DNA from 4 places in the Mesorhizobium vachelliae genome. Region 4 is predicted to be linked to each of the others. Evidence: riboswitches for the same ligand, from Rfam matches in the RefSeq annotation. Region 4 holds a riboswitch; each other region holds the start of a gene.
What was found. A riboswitch is a leader RNA that binds a small molecule or an ion and turns the genes downstream of it on or off. The one in region 4 is predicted to bind cobalamin.

Region 1 (5,156 bases), on a different contig from region 4:
AGCGCTTCCGCGCTCGGCGGGCAGCCGGGCACATAGATGTCGACGGGCACGACGCGGTCGCAGCCGCGCACCACCGAATAGGAATAGTGGTAGTAGCCGCCGCCATTGGCGCAGGAGCCCATCGAGATGACGTAGCGCGGCTCCGGCATCTGGTCGTAGACCTTGCGCAGTGCCGGCGCCATCTTGTTGGTCAGCGTGCCGGCGACGATCATGATGTCGGACTGGCGCGGGGACGCGCGCGGCGCGACGCCGAAACGCTCCGAGTCATAGCGCGGCATCGAGGTGTGGATCATCTCGACCGCGCAGCAGGCGAGGCCGAAGGTCATGAACATCAGCGAGCCGCTGCGCGCCCAGGTGATCAGCGCTTCGGTCGAGGTGACAAGGAAACCCTTGTCGGCCAGCTCATTATTGATCTCGAGGAAGAAGGGATCGTCCTCCCCCACCGGCCTGCCGGTGTTGGGGTCGATGATGCCCTTGGGCTTCGGCGCGACGAGGGTGCCTGAACTGTCGTTCAATCCCATTCCAGCGCTCCTTTTTTCCATTCATAGGCAAAGCCGATGGTCAGCACCGCCAGAAACACCATCATTGACCAGAAGCCGAGCATGCCGAGCTTCGAGAAGGACACCGCCCACGGGAACAGGAAGGCGACCTCGAGATCGAAGATGATGAACAGGATCGACACCAGGTAGAAACGGATGTCGAACTTCATGCGGGCGTCGTCGAACGAGTTGAACCCGCATTCATAGGCGGAAAGCTTTTCCGGGTCGGGATTGCGGTAGGCCACCAGGAAAGGAGCGACGATAAGCGCCAGACCAACGATCATCGCCACGGCGATGAAAAGGACGATAGGCAGGTAAGAACTCAGGAGTGCGCTCATGCGGCGGCTTTCCTTCGGCGGGGCAGTTCACTTTGATTACAGCAACGGACTCTAATGCGGAAGCGTGACAGTTTAACCGCTGAACCGTTTTAAGGGGCCCTATGCTGCAACGCGGCGAGGGTTAGCGCAGCGGTTTCGGTGACGCAAGTCAAACCTTGTTCAAATCGCGGCCCTGGACGCCTTATCGGAAGAAACTGGTCCGATCCGCTCCTGTTTGATTTCTTTCACTTTTTACTCCACTTTTCTCTCCTGACATATCTCCCGCCATCTGCCTGCTAGCATGGCCGGAATCACCGGCTAAAAATCCAACGGACGATCGGGGCAAGGACACCTTGATGAAGGAGAAAATCTCGCTCGCCATGGCCAGGCGCATTGCGCTGGGCGCGCAAGGGTTTAACGATCCTCGCCCCGGAGGGGTTCCGGATCGCCGCCACCTTGCCCGTGTGCTTTCCCGGACCGGCCTGTTACAGATCGATTCCGTCAGCGCGGTGGTGCGCGCGCATTATATGCCGCTCTATTCGCGCCTCGGCCCCTACCCGCTTGCGCTGCTCGACAACGCCGCCGTCACCCGCAAGCGCGCGGTCTTCGAATATTGGGCGCATGAGGCGTCATTCCTGCCCGTCGAGACCTACCCTCTGCTGCGCTGGCGCATGCAGCGCGCCGAGCAGGGCGACGAGATGTATCTCGGCCTTGCGAAATGGGGCCGTGAACGCAAGGCGATGATCGACGAGATCTATAGAGAAGTCGCCGATCGCGGGCCGATCGCCGCGTCCGATATCGAAGGCCACAAGGGCAATGGCGGCTGGTGGGGCTGGAGCGAGGCCAAGCATGCCTTCGAATGGCTGTTCTGGGCCGGACGCATCACCACCGCCTACCGGCGCGGCTTCGAGCGCTATTACGACCTGCCCGAGCGCGTTTTGCCGCAGGCTGTGCTTGACCTGCCGGTACCCTCGATCGAGGACGCGCATCGCGAATTGCTGCGCATTTCCGCCCGCGCCCACGGCATCGCCACCTATGGCGACCTGCGCGACTATTTTCGTCTCGCGCCAGGCGACACGAAGGACAGGATCGAGGAACTGGTCGAAGCCGGCGAACTGCTGCCGGTGAAGGTCGAAGGCTGGGACAAAACTGCCTATCTCCACAAGGACGCCCGTTTCCCGCGCCGTATCAGGGCGCGCGCCCTGCTCGCCCCCTTCGATCCCGTCGTTTTCGAGCGCACCCGCACCGAAAAGCTGTTCGATTTCCGCTATCGCATCGAAATCTACACGCCGGCCGAAAAGCGCCAATACGGCTATTATGTGCTGCCCTTCCTGCTCGGCGACCGGATCGTCGCCCGCGTCGATCTCAGGGCCGACCGCCCGGCCAGCGTGCTGCGCGTCCACGCCGCCTATGCCGAGGCTGGGGCGCCGCCTGAAACCGCCGCCCAGCTCTTCGACGAGCTGAAGCAGATGCAGGCCTGGCTCGGCCTGGAGGCGATCGAAGTGACGCCGGCCGGCGACTTGGGTCCGGCGCTGGCCGACATCAAGGTGTCGTAGCCGCGCGTTGACAGGCGCCTAGCCATAAGCCTAAATCCGCCGCAGACGGTCTTCTCCCGGCAAAGGGAGGAGCCAAGAGGGAATGCGGTGCGGGTCAAAAACCCAAATCCGCGGCTGTCCCCGCAACTGTGAGCGACGAGCCCCGGCCGAAAACCACTGGGATGTTCCCGGGAAGGCGGCATTCAAGGCGACGACCCGCGAGCCAGGAGACCTGCCGTCTGAGACTTTAAGTATCCGAATGCCCGGCGGGTTTTCCGGGCAAGGAGCCTGGTTTTGGATCGCAACGACAGTTTCCCGGCAAACAGTGCGGATATTTCGTCCGAGCCCGACGCGCTCGCCGGTGTGACCGTCATCGTCTGCTCGTCCTGTCGCGACGAGACCGGCTCGGACGCGCATCCGCGCGCCGGCGCGCTGCTGGCCCAAGATACGCGCCGTGCCGCTTCGGCCGAAAACATCCGCATCCACACCGTCGAATGCCTCGGCAACTGCAAGCGCCGGCTGAGCGCCGCACTCCTGCGCGACGGCTGCTGGAGCTACGTCTTCGGCGATCTGGACACGACCAGCGGCGCCGATCTTGTCGCCGGCGCAAAGCTGTTCGCCACCTCGACCGATGGCCTGATCCCCTGGCGCGGTCGGCCCGATTCCCTCAAGCGCGGCCTGGTTGCCCGCATCCCTCCCCTCGACATGCTGAAGGACTGACCATGAACGCATCCGTTTCCCGTGTTCCCTGCACCGTCGTCACCGGCTTCCTCGGCGCCGGCAAGACGACGCTGATCCGCAACCTGCTCGAAAATGCCAAGGGCAAGCGGCTGGCGATCATCGTCAACGAATTCGGCGATGTCGGCATCGATGGCGAGATTCTCAAAGGCTGCGGCATCGACACCTGTCCGGAAGAAAACATCGTCGAGCTCGCCAATGGCTGCATCTGCTGCACCGTGGCCGACGACTTCGTGCCGGCCCTCGACCAGATCCTGTCCCGCACACCGAAGGTCGATCATATCCTGATCGAGACCTCGGGCCTCGCTCTGCCGAAGCCGCTGGTCCAGGCCTTCCAGTGGCCGACGGTGAAGAGCCGCGTCACCGTCGACGGCGTCGTCGCCGTGGTCGATGGGCCTGCCCTGGCCGACGGCCGCGTCGCCTCCGACATGGACGCCCTGCAGGCCCAGCGCGCGGCAGACGATTCGCTCGACCATGACGATCCGGTCGAAGAGGTGTTCGAGGACCAGATCGCCTGCGCCGACCTGATCATCCTGTCGAAGAGCGACCTGATGGATGCGGCGGGCTCGGAACGCGCCAACGCCGTCATCGGTGAGCATGTCGCGCGCGCCGTGAAAGTGGTGCCGACCGCGCAGGGCAAGGTCGATCCGTCCGTGCTGCTCGGCCTCGGCCTCGCCGTCGAGGACGACATCGAGAACCGCAAGACCCATCACGATGATGAGCTCGACCACGAGCACGACGATTTCGATTCCTTCGTCATCGACATCCCGTCGATCGCCAATCCCGACGAGCTGGCAAAGCGCGTTGCCTTGGCCGCCGAGCAGGAAAACGTTTTGCGCGTCAAAGGCTTCGTCGAGGTCGGCGGCAAGCCTATGCGGCTTCTGCTCCAGGCCGTCGGCCCGCGCGTCAACCATTACTATGATCGGGCCTGGACGGCCGAGGACGACCGCTGCTCGCGGCTCGTCGTCATCGGCCTCAAGGGGCTGAACCGCCCAGCGATCGAGCGTATCCTCGCCGGCTGAGGCCAACACGAAAAAGCGATGCATATCCTCGCCACCACATCCGCTTCGCTCGACGATCTCGCCGAGCCGATCGACCTCAGGCAGACGCCTGCGGATATCGTGGCTTTGTCCTTTACCGACAGCGACCTCGCCGGCCTGGCCGCCGCCTGGAAGGCCGATGCGGAGCAGCTACCCTCGATGCGGCTGGCAGCACTTCGCGACCTTCGCCACCCGATGTCGGTGGACCTGTGGATCGACAGCGTCGCGCGCCACGCCAAGGTCATCCTCGTCCGCATCCTCGGCGGTTATGACTGGTGGCGCTACGGCTGCGACCAGCTTGCAGCGTTGGCGCGCATACGCGGCATCAAGCTGGCGTTGCTGCCCGGCGAAAGCCATGACGAGGACCAGCGGCTGATCGAAGGCTCGACCCTGCCGCGCGCCGAATTGGATGCCCTCCTCGGCTATTTCCGCGAAGGCGGCCCGGCGAACATGGCGGCCCTGGTGCAAAGGCTGGCGAGGCTTGCCGGGTCGGAAACGGCCGTGGCCGAGCCGGTGAGCGTGCCGAAGGCGGGGTATTATCTGCCGGGCCACGGCGTGGTCCCCCTCCCCCTTGTGGGGAGGGTCCGGCCGCAGGCCGGGGGTGGGGTCCTCCGCGACACAAGCCGACATCAAGAAGCGCCGAGCACTGCCGAGGCGACCCCACCCGGCCCTGCGGGCCACCCTCCCCTCGAGGGGGAGGGAAACGCCGCGTCCATCATCCCCATCCTCTTCTACCGCTCTATGTTGCTAGCCGCCGACGTCGCGCCCATAGACGCACTCGTTGACGCATTGCGGACGCAGTGTCTCGCCCCAGTGCCGATCTTCGTGTCCAGTCTCAAGGATCCGACATCTCTCGCCTTCGTCGAAAACGCCATCGCCTCGCTCAACCCGGCCGCCATCATCACCGCCACCGCATTCGCCTCCGGCGCCGAACCGGGCGCCGAGACCTTGTTCGACCGCGCTGGCATACCCGTCTTCCAGGTTATC
Region 2 (5,156 bases), on a different contig from region 4:
ACCCCGAAGCCACCTCGAAGAAGGCAATCGCGGCGTTCAAGCAGCTGCTCGAAGGCCTGCGCAAAAAGGCCTGACCGCACGATAGAGTAACCATCGCCGGGCTTGTGCACCGGTTTTGACCGTGGCCGACCGCGCCGCAATTGACTTTCCCCGGCACGAGCGCATCTTCTCGCGCCAACTCCGCGGGTGGGAGAGTCGGGGCATGTGGGACTTCAGCATCGCCAGGTCGGTGTCCATCATGATGCGGACATGGCCGTTCATCGTCTTTCGCATGATCGTCTATTTCGGCATAACGGTCGCCTACATCATGGCGACCGGCACCGGCGCCAGCGTCGGCTATGGTGTCGGCCACATCTCGACCGATCCCGATGGTCCGATGTCCTTCGCGCTCTGGGGCGGCGTGGTCGGCTTCGGCGTCGTGTCGATCGCCGTCTACTGGATCCGCGAATACATCCTCTATGTGCTGAAGGCGGGCCATATCGCCGTCATGGTGCATCTGATCGACGGCCATGACGTTCCCGACGGCCAGAACCAGATTGCCTATGCCAAGGAAGTGGTCACCCAGCGTTTTGCCGAAGCCAACATCCTTTTCGTCGTCGACCAGCTGGTCAAGGGCGCCATTCGCGCCATCACCGGCCTGATCGGCGGCATCGCTGCCTTCCTGCCCATTCCGGGCTTGAGCGGCCTGGTCAGCTTCATCAACACCGTCATCCGCATCTCGCTGACCTATGTCGACGAGATCATCCTCGGCTACAACATCCGCATCAATTCGAGCTCGCCCTTCGAGACGGCGCGGCAAGGCGTCGTGCTTTACGCGCAAAATGGCAGGCACATGGTCAAGAACGCCGTCTGGCTGGCGGTGATCATGTGGGGCGTGTCCTTCGTCATCTTCCTGTTGATGCTGGCCCCGGCGGCCGCCATCCTGTGGGTGATGCCGGGCCAGCTTGCCGGCTGGGCCTTCGTGCTGGCCATCGTCTTTGCCTGGGCCTTCAAGGCGGCCTTCATCGAGCCCTTCGCCATCGCCTCGCTGATGCAGGTCTATTTCGAAGCCATCGAAGGCCAGACGCCCAATCCCGAATGGGACCGCCGGCTGGCCGAGACCTCGTCGAAGTTCAGGGAACTGCGCGACAAAGCGCTGGTCTCCTTCGGCAGCGGCTCACGCTGGGATACCCCGCGAGCCGCTTGATCTGCTGCTGGTCAGCGCTTCGGCGCGCTGCCAAGCCTTGCTATCGCCGATTTGAGCGGTGCCTCGCCGGCACCGCGAAACGTCTCGCTCATCACCAGCTCGGGCAGGGGCAGGCGTTTGCCCCAGCCATTCGCCTCGAGGTCCGGCCTCGGCGCGAAGGCCGAGACGCGGCCGACGCAGAGATAGGCTATCGGCGTGACATGGTCCGGGATCGCCAGAAGCCGCTTCAGCGCCTCTGTCTCGATGATGCTCACCCAGCCGACGCCGACGCCTTCGGCGCGTGCCGCCAGCCAGAAATTCTGCACCGCGCAGACGGTGCTGTAGAGGTCCATCTCCGGGTTATGCCAACGGCCGAGCGGCGAGTCCTTCGAGCGCTGCCGGTCGCAGGTGATGCACAGATTGAGCGCGCTTTCGCAGATGCCTTCGAGCTTCAGCTTGCGGTAGAGCGCCTGCCGCTCCGCCTCGATCGCAGGCAGTTCCTGCTCACGCGCGGCGAGGAACAGGTCGCGCACTTGTCTGCGCCGCTGGGCATCGCGGATGACAATGAAATTCCACGGCTGCATGTAGCCGACCGACGGCGCGTGATGCGCGGCGTTGAGCAATCGCGCGAGCACACTGTCGTCGAGATCGTCGGGGACAAAATGGCTGCGCACGTCACGCCTGGTGAACATCGCCCGGTAGACCGCGTCGCGCGCCAATTGATCAAAGTCGTCGCCGCTCATGGCGATCGCTGCTGCCGTCATCGCTTTTCCCCTTGCGACAAGCAGTCTCCCGCCTGACCAAGCGGAAGACCATGTCTGCCAGGCCGGTCTTCTGGCTCGGGATCCTCCCGCACCGGCGCCTTCCCGTCATCGACAGTGGCTTTGCCGGCGCGGTCCCCCTCACAGCGTTGGGCACGCCACGGAGTTCAACCGTGTTCCCGATTCTCCCGCGTCGCGGGCACCAAGCAGCGAGGAGACCTTACCGCGAAGCCTGGGCCGCGCCAATGGCGCCAGCGACACGGGCTGACGCAATTTTCCCCAGCCATTCGGCTTTCGAACATGGTCATCCGCGCCGCCGGTGCCTAGATTAGGCGCCATGGCCACCCGTCTCTACACGCACCCGATCTTCCTGGAACATCTTACGCCGCCCGGCCATCCCGAGCGGCCCGACCGCTTGCGCGCCATCGAGCGCGTGCTCGACGACGAGGCCTTTGCGGCGCTCGATCGCGTCAAGGCGCCGGAAGGCGACGAGAAAACCATCCTCTATGCGCACCCCGAGAATTTCGTCGAGCGCGTGCGCGCGGCGATCCCTGAAAGCGGCATCGCCTCGATCGACGCCGATACCAGCGCCAGCCCGAAAAGCTGGCAGGCCGCGGTGACGGCGATCGGCGCGGCCAATGCCGCGGTCGACGATGTGTTCGAGGGCCGAGCCGCCAATGTCTTCGTCGCCGCCCGTCCGCCCGGCCATCATGCCGAAAAGACCACGGCGATGGGTTTTTGCCTCTTCAACACGGCGGCGATCGCCGCCCGCTATGCGCAGAAGAAGCACCAGGCCGAGCGTGTCGCTATCGTCGACTGGGACGTCCATCACGGCAACGGCACGCAGGACATTTTCTGGGACGATCCTTCGGTGCTCTATTGCTCGACGCACCAGATGCCGCTTTATCCCGGCACCGGCGCGAAGAGCGAAACCGGCGCCGGCAACATCGTCAACGCGCCGCTCGCGCCGCAGACCGGCAGCGACCTGTTCCGCGACGCTTTCCTGTCGCGCGTGCTGCCGTCGATCGACGCGTTCTCGCCGGACCTGATCATCATTTCCGCCGGCTTCGACGCGCATCACCGCGATCCGCTGGCCGAGATCAACCTGACCGAGGACGATTTCGACTGGGCGACAGGGCAATTGATGGAGCGTGCCGGGCGCCACAGCGGCAACAGGCTCGTCAGCTTGCTGGAAGGCGGCTACGATCTGCAGGGACTGGCATTTTCAGTCGCCGCCCATGTCGGGCGGCTGATGAAGGGATAGGGTATGGCAGTGGAAGGCAATGAAGACGTCAAGGCGATGAGCTTCGAGCAGGCGCTCGACGCGCTGGAGAAGATCGTCGATGATCTGGAGCGCGGCGACGTCCCGCTCGACCAGTCGATAAGGATCTACGAGCGCGGCGAGGCGTTGAAGGCGCATTGCGACCGGCTCTTGAAGGCTGCCGAGGACAAGGTCGAGAAGATCAGGCTGTCACGCGACGGCAAGCCGGTGGGAACGGAGCCGCTGGACGCGGAATAATTGGAATAGGGTGGGCAGAGCAAGCAGGTAAGGAGTTCAAGCCATGTGCCGCAACATCAAGACCCTGGCCAATTTCGAACCGCCGGCAACCAATGACGAAGTGCATGACGCAGCGCTTCAGTTCGTGCGAAAGCTGAGCGGCTCGACGAAACCTTCGAAGCGCAACGAGCATGCCTTCCACCATGCGGTCGAGGCGATCGCCGCGATCGCGCGCGAGTTGATCGACTCGCTCGAGACCAGCCAGGAGCCGCGCAATCGCGAGGTGGAGGCGGCCAAGGCGAAGGCCAGGTCGGCGCTGCGTTTCGCCTGAGGGACACCCATGAGCTTTTTTCCGGGAAACGATCCTGAACCCGGCGATGCCTTCGCCTGCGATCAGATCGAGCTGATGGTGGTTCCGAACGCCAAGGATATCGGTGGTTTCGAGGTGCGCCGCGCGCTGCCGACGGCAAAGCGCCGTCTGGTCGGGCCGTTCATCTTCTTCGATCGCATGGGGCCTGCCATCCTGCGCGCCGGCCATGCGCTCGACGTGCGCCCACATCCGCATATCGGGCTTTCCACCGTCACCTATCTGTTCGACGGCAAGATCAGGCACCGCGACTCGCTCGGCACCGAAATGGTGATCGCGCCGGGCGACGTGAATTTGATGACCGCGGGACGCGGCATCGTTCATTCCGAGCGCACGCCGGAAGAGCTTCGCGGCGCGCCGATGTCGGTCTCCGGCCTGCAGACCTGGCTGGCGATGCCCGACGGCAAGGAGGAAATTGCGCCGGTGTTTGCAAACACATCGGTGGCTCGTCTGCCTGAGATCGATGCAGAGGGCGTCAGCGGCCGCGTCGTCATCGGCGAGTTCTCGGGGCTGCGCTCGCCCGTGGCGACCCTTTCGGACACGCTTTACGCGGATCTCAGGCTGGCGGCGGGTGCTGCCGTGAAAATCCCGGCCGATGCCGAGGAGCGCGCCATCTATACACTGGAAGGCGAAGTCTCGATCGCCGGCGACGCCTTTCCGGCCGAGCGGCTGCTGGTGTTCAAGCCGGGCGAGGAGATCGTCGTTTCCTCAGAGCGCGGTGCGCATTTCATGCTGTTCGGCGGCGCCTCGCTCGGCTCCAAGCGCTACATCTGGTGGAATTTCGTCTCGTCCTCGAAGGAACGCATCGAGCAGGCCAAGCAGGAATGGAAGACAGGCCGCTTCGATATCGTTCCTGGCGATGAGCAGGAGTTTATTCCGCTGCCCGAGAGCTAGGGACCGCTCCACCCGCGCGTCACCGACGCGCATTTACATTCGCCCGGCGGCGGCCTATTCCCGCGCATGATTATGGCGCAATTTGTTGGTAGCGCCGTGTTCGATCAATTGAGGCAGGACGCGCCCGAGTGAAGCCAGACACGCCGCTGCTCGACAAGGTCCGTATCCCGGCGGACCTGCGAACGCTTGATGAGAGCGCGCTGCCGCAGCTTGCCGCGGAACTCCGCGCCGAACTGATCGATGCCGTGTCGCAGACTGGCGGCCATCTTGGCGCCGGCCTTGGCGTCGTCGAGCTGACCGTCGCCCTGCATTATGTCTTCAACACCCCGGACGACCGGCTGATCTGGGACGTCGGCCACCAGGCCTATCCGCACAAGATCCTGACCGGCCGCCGCGACCGCATCCGCACGCTGCGCCAGGAAGGCGGCCTCTCCGGTTTCACAAGGCGCGCCGAGAGCGAATACGACCCGT
Region 3 (5,156 bases), on a different contig from region 4:
GAATTCGGCAAAGCCTCAGACCTGCACTGTCTCCCGGAGCGCGCGTGTTGCAGCGACCATGTTCACGAGGGCAGGGCGGACCTCCTCCCAATTGCGTGTTTTGAGGCCACAGTCGGGGTTTACCCAAAGTTGAGCATCAGACAGGCGCTCGCGGGCAAGCATGAGGAGGGCCGAAATCTCGGCGACTTCCGGAACGCGCGGTGAGTGGATGTCATAGACTCCAGGACCGATTTCGTTCGGATATTTAGAGCTCGTAAAGGCGTCAAGCAGTTCCATTGCCGAGCGCGATGTCTCAATCGAAATTACATCCGCATCCAGCTCAGCGATCGCGTCGATGATCTCGTTGAATTCCGAATAGCACATGTGGGTATGGATCTGAGTCGAGTCCTTTACACCTGTTGAAGCGATCCGGAAGCATTCGACCGACCAGTCAAGATAGACCTTCCAGTCGCACTTGCGCAGCGGCAAGCCTTCGCGAAACGCGGCCTCGTCGATCTGGATCATCCTTGCGCCGGCTCTTTCTAGGTCCGTCACTTCATCGCGAATAGCGAGCGCGATCTGGCGGCAGACCTCGGAGCGGGGTACGTCGTCGCGAACAAAAGACCAATTGAGAATGGTCACTGGGCCTGTTAGCATTCCCTTTACAGACTTTTGCGTAAGCGACTGGGCGAATTGCCACCAGCGCACCGTCATCGGATTGGGGCGCGATACGTCGCCGAAGATGATGGGGGGACGCACGTAGCGCGACCCATAGCTCTGCACCCAGGCATGTTCGGTGAAGGCGAAGCCGGAAAGTTGCTCGCCGAAATACTGTACCATATCGTTTCGTTCGAACTCGCCATGCACCAGCACGTCCAGCCCGATCTCCTCCTGCCAGCGAATAGCAGCCTCGATCTCCTTCTTCAGAAAGGTTTCGTAATCGACATAGCTGAGCTGGCCCTTCGCGTGAGCGGAACGCGCCTTGCGCACCTGAGGCGTCTGCGGAAAGGATCCAATGGTCGTCGTCGGGAACGGCGGCAGGCCGAGCGCGCGGGCCTGGGCCCTGGAACGCTCGGCAAATGCGCTCCTTCGTTGCTTCATGGCGCCGTTAATGTCGGCGATCCGCCCTTCAACGAGCGGGTCATGGACCTTCGTGGATGTTGCGCGAGTCGCGGCAGCCTCGGCAGAAGCTTTCAACTCGCCAGCCACCGCATCTCTACCTTGGGACAAGGCCCGGGCCAGGATGACCAGCTCGTCGATCTTCTGGGCCGCGAAGGCGAGCCACGACCTGATGTTCGCATCCAGTGCCGTCTCCATACGCAAGTCGATCGGCACATGCAGCATCGAGCACGAAGACGCGATCTCGACTCGGTCCAACGGCCAGCCCGCGACGATCGGCTTGATGCGGTCGAGAATGGCAGTAAGGTTCGCGCGCCAGACGTTACGGCCATTGATCAAGCCAAGCGAGAGCACCAGATCCTTAGGCGCGAGCCGACCAACCGTCTCCAACTGTTCGGGAGCACGCGAGAGATCAAAATGCAGGCCCGCCACAGGCAGCGATATCGCCGTCTCGAGATTTTCCCCCAGAGGCCCGAAATAGGTAGCCAGCATGATCTTCAGCTCGGGCGCGGCCTTCGACAGCTGCCCGTAGGCAAATTCAAGTGCGGCTCGTTCGTTCTGGTTTAGATCGAGCACAAGCGCTGGCTCATCGATCTGCACCCAATCGGCTCCCGAGAATTTCAACCTCCGCAGGAGTTGCTCGTAGACGGGCAGAAGCCGCGGCAGGAGCGCGAGGGGATTGAAACCTTCGGCAGGTGATTTCGCCAGCTTGAGAAAAGTGACCGGTCCAAGGATGACCGGGCGTGTATGAATGCCCAGGGCTTTAGCCTCGAGGAAGTAATCAACCGGTTTGGTCGACGAGAGTGTGAACGCCTGATCGTCGTCAAGTTCCGGCACGATGTAATGATAGTTGGTGTCGAACCATTTGGTCATTTCCATCGCGGTTAGGGCAGGGCCAGCCGCATGCTCCTGACCAGAGTCGCAATTCCCCGTCTGACCTTGGTTGCCGCGGGCCATGGCGAAATAGATGTCGAGTGGGACCTCGCCGCCATTCCATGCGTAGCGAGACGGCACGGCGCCGACCATGGCGGCGGTGTCGAGTACATGGTCGTAGAGCGAAAAGTCGTTCGAGGGGATTTTCGACACACCGCGATCGCGCTGCTCCTCCCAGCTCGCGGCACGGAGTGCCTTTGCCGTCGCGAGAAGGTCGGCAGCGCAAGATTTTCCGGACCAATAGCTTTCGAGCGCGAATTTCAATTCCCGCCTGCGACCGATACGCGGCACACCAAGCGTCGCTACAGGAATTTGCTGAGAGAGAGTCATGCGATACCCCGATGGTTGGGGCGTGGGGGACAACGAAGGCGCCAGTAGGCCGGTACGAACGCCGGGCTGCAGCGGCCACCGAGACACCCCGCCCGTGGACAATAGTTCGCCGTGGCAGGTCTCCTGGCTCGGGGGTCATAGCCTCTATCCGTCTTCCCGAGGCTGTTCGCCTCAGTGACATGAGTGGGGTCGGCTCGCCTCTAACAGTTGCGGGGGCAGCGCCGGCATCGCACCGGCTTCCCTCTTAGCTCCGCTGCGGCAGCGCCGTACGGAGAACCATGGCTTGGACACAATCACAGCAGTCCGCTCTTTTGTCAACATCGCATAAAGAAATCTTTATGTCATTATGTGAACGCACTTTGTACTATCACAGTGATTTCCAAGTCGCGTGGAGGGACGAACAAGGGGCGTTTGGATCGCGAATATATTTAATTCGGCACGCGGTAAGGCAGATTGGCTACATGAAGCCAGACCTTGGCTGCTGCAGGGCCCGGGCCAAATCGACAAATGGGCGCGCTGTGCAGAACTGTGACAGACGGCGGTTCGGCCCGGCTGCGCAAGGGTTGTTAGCCGCGCCTTTGGTCGAATGGATTGGGGCGCGAAGGCAGGGTGTCTGGCTCGACCCCGTCGAGGGCTTCTTCGCCGAGCTGTCGAGCGACGCCTCAAGCGAGGCGCCTTTCATCTTGTCGTGTAGGCGGCCATCAACCGCTTCTTCGCCGAGCATAATCCGACAACCCAAACGCTTCACCTGGACCGCCGACCCGAACAAAATCATCGCCGCCGTCAAACGTGGGCACCAAGTGTTAGATTCAATCCACTACTGGCTACCGACTACTGCTCGAAAAGCAGTGCCAAGGTGGGGCCAGCCGCGCGCTCGCAACTTGGCCTACATCCGATTGCCAGATGCAGTTCATTTAGGGCAACCCAAAGGGGTAGAAGCACACAAACTGATCATCTCTGTTCAAGCTCGGTGAGGATTTAATTTTAACGTTTCATGGCCTCGCCGGGCGGCTCGCTCCAGACGCGAGGTGCTCGGCCTGCAGTTCTGCGTCACGCGATCCTAGGCGGAGTCAGGAGTTGGCGCGGTTCAAGGGCGCAACAAAGCTGCACCACACGAAGCAGAGGGGAAAGACGAACGCGGAGTCGGCTACATCAAGGAGAACGCGAACGCCGGCCGGCGGTTCGAGAGCTGGGCGGCGTTCGAGGCGCATCTGGATCGGTGGATGCGCGAAGTTGCCGACCAGGGCGAACACGGCACCACCGGCGTTGCGCCCGTGGAACGTTTTGCCGCTGAAGCTCGAGCGCTCCGCGCGCTTTCCGGCAGGTCGCCGTTGGGCAATTGTGGGGCCTGATCCGCAAGGTCCAGGCCGACTGTGCGATCGATCTGGATACGAACAGCTACTCGGTGCCCTGGCGCCTGATCGGCGAGAGCGTCCAGGTCGTGGTTTTGGCTGGCCGTGTGATCATCCGTCATGCGGCCAGATGGTGAGCGATCATGCCCTGTGCCCGGGGCAGTGGTACAATCCCGAAAAGGCTTCGGCTTCATTGCTCCTGAAAACGGTGAGAAGGACATCTTCGTTCATGCCACCGCGCAGACCCGCTCAGGACTGAGCATGCTGATGGAGGGGCAGAAGGTGTTTGTCCAATGCGGGCAGGGCAAGAAAGGCCTGGAGGTACGGAATATTCGCCTCGCCTAGCCAAATGCGTTGGCCCAACCGAAATTGCGCCTCAGACAAAGAAAAAGCCCGCTGCCGGGAGGAGGTGGCAGCGGACTCTATTTCGAATGAGGCGCGGGAGGAGGTGCGCCCACTCAGCGTCGGCACCATCTGGGAGGAGTAGATGGTCGACAAGTCATGATCATACCGATAGCAACGGATATTGCAACGCACAAATTTTATATCGCAAGTGCGAAACCATGCCGGATCCGCTTAGTCGAGCCTGAAAAGTCCGGTCAGGCTGCGGCTTTGTTGTGGGTACGCTTGGCAGGTGCCGGCGTTCCCGGATCCTTAATGAGGTTGGAAATCTCGGCCGCTTCTGGGATCCCTGGCGAGTGAATGTCATAGACACCAGCGGCGACCTCGTCCCGGCCTTCGGCCAGGGCAAAGGCGAGCACGACCAACTCGTCGGTCTTTTGCGCCGCGAAGGCGAGCCACGACTTCACATCCGCGTCGAGTGCCGTCTCGATGCCCACGTCAATCGGCAGATGCAGCATCGATAAGGCTCTGTTGGAATGCCGTCGCGCATCTTTTGTCCATTTATCGGGTGGATGATTGCTATTCCAACAATCAATTTTACCGTCCTAATAAAATCGTATTAGAGGATCCTGAATTGCAGCGCGTTGGGTATCCTCGTCGTGATTGGTGCGTCGACCGAGGCCGCCGGAAAGAAGTCGCAGACGGCATGTGCGGGATTGTTGGTATCGTTGGGCAACAGCCCGTGTCGGAGCGGTTGGTCGACGCCTTGAAGCGTCTGGAATATCGCGGCTATGATTCCGCCGGCGTTGCGACTATCACCGAGGGCGCCTTGCAGCGGAGGCGCGCTGAGGGCAAGCTCGTCAATCTAGAGAAGAGACTGAAGGCAGAGCCGCTAAACGGCTCCATTGGCATCGCCCACACGCGCTGGGCAACCCACGGAGCGCCGACGGAAGGCAATGCGCATCCGCACTTTACCGACGGTGTGGCCGTCGTCCATAACGGCATCATCGAGAATTTTGCCGAGCTGAAGGAGGAATTGACGGCGGGGGGAGCCGAGTTCCAGACCGACACCGACACGGAAGTCGTCGCCCATCTTGTGGC
Region 4 (5,156 bases):
TTGGCTCGCAGCGGCCGGCGTGATCGGCTTCCTCGGCAACGAGGCAGTGGCGGTGTTCCGCATCCGCGTCGGCCGCCAGATCAACAGCGCCGCCTTGGTCGCCGATGGCTATCACGCCCGCACCGACGGGCTCACCAGCCTCGCGGTCGTTGCCGGCGCGGTCGGCGTCTGGCTCGGCTTGCCGCTGGCGGACCCGATCATCGGCCTCATCATCACCGTCGCCATCTTGGGCATCGTGTGGCAATCGGCGCGCTCGGTGCTGACGCGCATGCTGGACGGCGTCGAGCCCGGCCTCGTCGACGAAATTCATCACGCCGCGGAGCATGTCGCCGGGATAGAAAAAGTGGTCGGCGCCAACGCCCGCTGGCTCGGCCACAGGTTGCATGTCGATGTGGAGATTGCAGTCAATGACGGGCTGTTGCTAGCCGCCGCGAACAACATCGCCGCATCGCTCAAGGCCGGGCTCTTCGCGCACATCCCCGCGCTCGATGTCGCCACGGTGCGCTTTGCCGAGCCGGAGACGCAGAGCGGCCACCATCATGCGCCCGATCCGTTCCTGGTCTCGGGCAAGCTCGCCAGCGGGCTGCTCGAGATTGTCGACACGCCGCAGGGCGAGCGCATGCGGCTGCGCCTGTCGCGTCACGCCGAGGGGCTGCGGGCGAACGTCGCCATCGAAAGGGCGGACGGTGCGGTCGAAAGCTTACTGCTGTCGCCGGTCGGCGGCGATCATCACTATCTGCAAAGCTTGGTCGCCCCGGCCGAGCCGCATGAGTTCAGCGCCAGGCTGCAACTGGCGGCTGGTCAGGACAGCGAGGATTTGCCCTTCGCCATGGCGGAGCCGGACCACGGGCACGCGCATGGGTGATGCGGGCGACATTTGTGTGCCAGCGTGAATCTGCCTGACGACAACGCGACACCTGGGCGCGCTGTGTCGGTGTCCGCCTTCCGCCTAGTTTGACGCTAAACGGACCAATGTAGCTGGCCTTCGGATCGAAGTGACTTCGGCGCGAGCCTCACGCGCAACCCATCACCTCACGCTGATCAGCGCCGTGCCTGCGATGGCCAGCAGCGCGCCCGCCCAGGCAGCCGCGGTCGGCCTTTGTCCGCTGCGCAGCCACACCATCGGCAGGATGATGACCGGCGTCATTGAGGACAGCGTCGAGATGATGCCGACATTGCCGGTGCGCAGCGCAGCCATCAGGCAGGACATGCCGAGCGAGGTGCCGACGAAGGCGGAAAGCACGGCGAGCCCGACCGTGCCGAACTGGACAGCCTCGCGCTTGCCCCTGCCGAACGGCGTCGCGGCAAGGGCGATGAACAGGATCACGGCGAGGCCCGAGCGCAGCGCCATGGCCGTGAATGGCTCGACGCCGGCAGCCATTGCCGGGCGCGCCAGAAGGGTGCCGGTCGCCTGGCCGAGCGCCGTCGTCACGCCGAGCACGATGCCTGGTCCGAGTCGCCCGGTAAGCGGCGGGCCGGGCGCCGTGCTCACCGGCACGGTGGAAGGGGTGACGACCGGCATGGCCGGCGCCAGGTGGCCGCGCTTGAGGAAGCGTCGCGGCATGCCGATGGCAAGCACGATGCCTGCAAGCACCAGCGCCACGCCCAGCGCCTGCCAGTGGCTGACGGTTTCTCCGAGCACGAGATAGCCGAGCGCCAGCGCGAAAGGCGAGGTGAGTGAGAAGAGCAGCGCGGTGATGCGCGGGCCGACCGAATAGATGGTGGCGAAATAGGTCGTGCTGGCGATGCTGATGCCGGCGAAGCTCGATCCCGCAAGCAGCCAGAACTCCCTTGGTCCGATCGTGTGCCAGCCGCCGATCGCCAGCGACACCGAGCCGGTCATCACGAAGGTTGCGAGCATCTGCCAGCGGGCGAGCTGGAGGAGGGGAACGCGGCCCTTGAGCTCGCTCAGGAACATGGAGCTCAGCGCGCTGCATAAGGCGGCGGCGAGGGCGAGGCTTTCGGAGACCAACATGGCTGGTGATTGCGGGTCCGTGCGGACGTTGGGTGGATGGCGCTTCTTACGCCGGCTTGCAGCGGACAGCTAGGCCACGCGACTACGCGGCGCACCGAAGATCGACCATCCGGCCGCGATAAGCGCAGCAATGGTCGCAAGCAGGACCGCCAGGCTCGGCAAGTGGAAGAACATGTCTCGCCACCGGGGCTCGACGACCGCGCCGGTGCTGAAAGCCTCGCCGCTATATTGGCAAAGGATCCAGGAGGCGCCGCTGCGCACCATCTCGGCATCGATGTCGGAGATCAACGCCTTCGCGTCGCGCTCGGCTGAGGGCATCGTCGCCATATACGTCAGCAGCGCCTTGGCGGTGGCGAGATAGGCATGGCTGCATTCGTTGAACGGGCTCTCCTCGTCGCCAAGACTTCCCGGCATCAGGCCCCAGAGGCAGTAGGTGAATTGCAGATTGCCGTGATTGTAGAGTCGCCGGAAGGTCGGGTCGGTCAAGGTCTGTGCTTGCGCGAGTGCAAGAATGTCGCCGCGGTAGCGCGCGATCACCGCCATCTGGCCGTGGGTCAGGCTGGGGATCTGGATGCCGGGGGGAGGCGGCGCCGACGAGCCGCTATGCGCTTGCGCGGATGTGGCCAGCATGACCAGCAGGGCGGTCGTCAAAAAGCAATTGGCCGCCAGGGCAAGGAACCGTGGCGGCCAACGCATTTCAGTTCAGGCGTAGCGGCGTGCCGGGCTGCGCTGGTCGCGCACCGCGACGACGCGCTCGGCAACCGCGCCGAAGCCCAGCCCGACGACGGTCCACAGCACGAGCTGGATGCCGAGCGAGGCGACGCGGAACTGCCACAGCACGGTCGCCGAGAAGTTCTCCGGCACTTCGTTGATGTCGGGCAGCGCCGCCTTCACCAGCGCGAAGACGACGAGGAAGGCAAGTGCCGCGACGATCGACGCGTTCCAGGCGCCAAGCTGCTTCCATAGCCTTTGGGCCAACCCGACCGCCGCCACCATCGCCGCGATCGAGACCACGATCATGATGAAGAACAGCTCGGTGCGGTAGCCGATGGTCTCGGCATTGCCGACCGCGGGCGGGTTTGCGGGGTATTTGAGGCCGGGAACCACGATCACGGCAAGGAAGCCGAGCAGCGCGATGAGCGCCGAAGTGCCGCGCGGACCGAGCGAGCTCAGCCGGCCATAGGCGTAGGCGAAGACCAGCGAGAACAGCCCGCCAAGGGCGGCGCCATAGACCAGCACGCCGGTCGCCAGGCCAATGCCGGCCTGCGTGGCGCGGCTGACCATCTCTGGCTCCGGCGCCTCGCCGGCGGCCTGGGCCTGCTGGTCCTCGAAGGCGATCGCCTTGTCGACCTGCGGCTCGCCATAGACGCGGGCGAAGGCGAATGCCAGAATCCCCGCGACCAGCCCGACAAGCATGCCGCGCAGCAAAAGTTTTCCAACCATGTCACTAACCCTTTATCGAAAGCGGGTTCGGCGATGCCGAACCGCTTTAGTGGCAGGGGAAGCCGAGCAGGTGGCGGCCGTCATGCACGAATTCGTGCACCGCCGTGCCGCGGATCAGCGACGTCGCGCCTTCTTCCGCGCCGACGAAATAGATGGCCAGCATCAAGAGCAGGCCAGCGAAGATGGCCCAGGGCAGAAGCTCGCGGACCGGAATCGCAACCGGACCGTAGCTGGGGGTGAAGGTGGTGTCGGACATATTGACCTCCCGTGGGATACTGCGTCCCGTTGATCGAACAATGCTGCGGAATAAGGCCTGACTTTCGGCTGGTGCCGATCACAGTGGCGCGACCGTGCCGGACTCGCACCGGCTTCCAATCCCGTATAGCGCTAAAACACTTGTCAGCACTTCGTTCGCCTGTCAACGACATGTAATGGCCAACGCGGCTTCGCGCGGCCGAAATTTCACTGGACCAGGGAGTTTTGGGATGCTCGCCCGCCTGACGATGATCGCAAGCGGCGCGACGCGGGCCACGCGCAAGGGTCGCTTTCCGAATGACGAGGCGCTGGAGCCGCAAGCCATCGACCGCGCCGCCGCGCTGGCCGCTTCGCTGCGCCGCGCCGACCACGTCTGGACGAGCCCGGCGCTTGCCGCGCGGCAAACGGCCGAGGCGCTCGGCTTTGATGCGACGGTCGAGCCGCTGCTTGCCGACCAGGATTTCGCGCGGTGGGCCGGCAAAGGTTTCGAGGAAATGCAGGCCAAGGACCCGGAAGGCATGGAGGCCTGGCTTTCCGATCCGGATGCCGCACCCCATGGCGGCGAATCGCTTGCCGCCGTCGCCCGGCGCGTCGCCGCGTTGATCGAGCGCCTGGGCGCTGAGAGCGGCCACACCATCGCGCTCACCCATGCCGTGCCGATCCGCGCCGCCATGGTGCATGTGCTGGGCGCGCCGCTTTCCTCGATCTGGAAGATCGACATCGAGCCGCTATCGCTCACCGAGTTCCGCAGCGACGGCCGCCGCTGGGTGCTGCATGCGAGCGGCGTCGTCGCCGGCTGAACGCTGCGCAAGATCGCCCGCGTTCAATTGCCGACGAGCGGCAGCCGGCGCAGCAACCTTTGCGTCTGGACGGCATCCCAGGACATGTATTCCGTGATGGCGAGCCCGACAATATTGCAGGCGCCAGCGACATCATCGAGCAGCCGCAGGACATGCTCCGGTTCCAGCCGGCCGCGCGGAACGCCTTTGAGAAAGTCCGTTCCGGTCCCGGGCTTGTTGAACAGGATCGGCCGGAAGCTCTGCGGCCTGATGACATCGACATCGAAATGGACGGCAAGCTGCTCGATGCCTTGCCGTTCGAGCCACTGCAGGACCGTGGAAGAACTTTCGGCAACCTCGCCGGAGCCGGCGCTGCGCAAGCCCATGCGGACGAGAAATTCGTTCTCGGCCGGCGACCATTCGTCCAGTCCGGCATACATCACCCTGGCCGGATCGAGCGGAACGTCGACTTCGGCGACGAAATCCGGATCGCCTTCGCCGAGCAGCATGCCCAGCACTTGCGCGTGGCCGTGAGGGGTTTCCTCCGGCGTCTGCACGTCCGGATGCGCATCGATCCAGAGCACGCCGATATTCCCGCTATAACGCTTGTTGAGGTAGGCGATGGGCGCTAGATCGACCAGGCAGTCGCCGCCGATGGTCAGGACCTTGTCCGGCTGGTGCCGTTCCACGGCGGCTCGTGCCGC

Region 1: linked by a shared signal. The riboswitch ahead of RFM41_RS17110 (DUF1636 family protein) and the one ahead of RFM41_RS26850 (CbtB domain-containing protein) in region 4 are both predicted to bind cobalamin.
Region 2: linked by a shared signal. The riboswitch ahead of bluB (5,6-dimethylbenzimidazole synthase) and the one ahead of RFM41_RS26850 (CbtB domain-containing protein) in region 4 are both predicted to bind cobalamin.
Region 3: linked by a shared signal. The riboswitch ahead of metE (5-methyltetrahydropteroyltriglutamate--homocysteine S-methyltransferase) and the one ahead of RFM41_RS26850 (CbtB domain-containing protein) in region 4 are both predicted to bind cobalamin.

What each region holds. Positions count from the first base shown of each region.
Region 1 is NZ_JAVIIR010000007.1:252,203-257,358, forward strand. It holds gene RFM41_RS17095 (NuoB/complex I 20 kDa subunit family protein) at 1-521, opposite strand, end outside; gene RFM41_RS17100 (NADH-quinone oxidoreductase subunit A) at 512-877, opposite strand; gene RFM41_RS17105 (winged helix-turn-helix domain-containing protein) at 1,213-2,412, shown strand; cobalamin riboswitch at 2,442-2,645, shown strand; gene RFM41_RS17110 (DUF1636 family protein) at 2,686-3,111, shown strand; gene cobW (cobalamin biosynthesis protein CobW) at 3,114-4,151, shown strand; gene cobN (cobaltochelatase subunit CobN) at 4,170-5,156, shown strand, end outside.
Region 2 is NZ_JAVIIR010000002.1:428,936-434,091, reverse strand. It holds gene RFM41_RS05665 (TetR/AcrR family transcriptional regulator) at 1-74, shown strand, start outside; gene RFM41_RS05660 (hypothetical protein) at 203-1,186, shown strand; gene bluB (5,6-dimethylbenzimidazole synthase) at 1,198-1,929, opposite strand; cobalamin riboswitch at 1,973-2,148, opposite strand; gene RFM41_RS05650 (histone deacetylase family protein) at 2,264-3,190, shown strand; gene RFM41_RS05645 (exodeoxyribonuclease VII small subunit) at 3,194-3,445, shown strand; gene RFM41_RS05640 (DUF2277 domain-containing protein) at 3,489-3,755, shown strand; gene RFM41_RS05635 (pirin family protein) at 3,765-4,685, shown strand; gene dxs (1-deoxy-D-xylulose-5-phosphate synthase) at 4,814-5,156, shown strand, end outside.
Region 3 is NZ_JAVIIR010000020.1:95,963-101,118, reverse strand. It holds gene metE (5-methyltetrahydropteroyltriglutamate--homocysteine S-methyltransferase) at 16-2,361, opposite strand; cobalamin riboswitch at 2,458-2,657, opposite strand; partial or broken gene RFM41_RS30460 (IS630 family transposase) at 2,979-3,176, shown strand; partial or broken gene RFM41_RS30455 (Mu transposase domain-containing protein) at 3,483-3,876, shown strand; gene RFM41_RS30450 (cold-shock protein) at 3,864-4,058, shown strand; partial or broken gene RFM41_RS30445 (hypothetical protein) at 4,313-4,576, opposite strand; gene glmS (glutamine--fructose-6-phosphate transaminase (isomerizing)) at 4,762-5,156, shown strand, end outside.
Region 4 is NZ_JAVIIR010000015.1:105,046-110,201, reverse strand. It holds gene RFM41_RS26870 (cation diffusion facilitator family transporter) at 1-865, shown strand, start outside; gene RFM41_RS26865 (EamA family transporter) at 1,028-1,975, opposite strand; gene RFM41_RS26860 (hypothetical protein) at 2,045-2,626, opposite strand; gene RFM41_RS26855 (CbtA family protein) at 2,678-3,418, opposite strand; gene RFM41_RS26850 (CbtB domain-containing protein) at 3,465-3,674, opposite strand; adenosylcobalamin (AdoCbl) riboswitch at 3,675-3,818, opposite strand; gene RFM41_RS26845 (histidine phosphatase family protein) at 3,904-4,473, shown strand; gene RFM41_RS26840 (arginase family protein) at 4,497-5,156, opposite strand, start outside.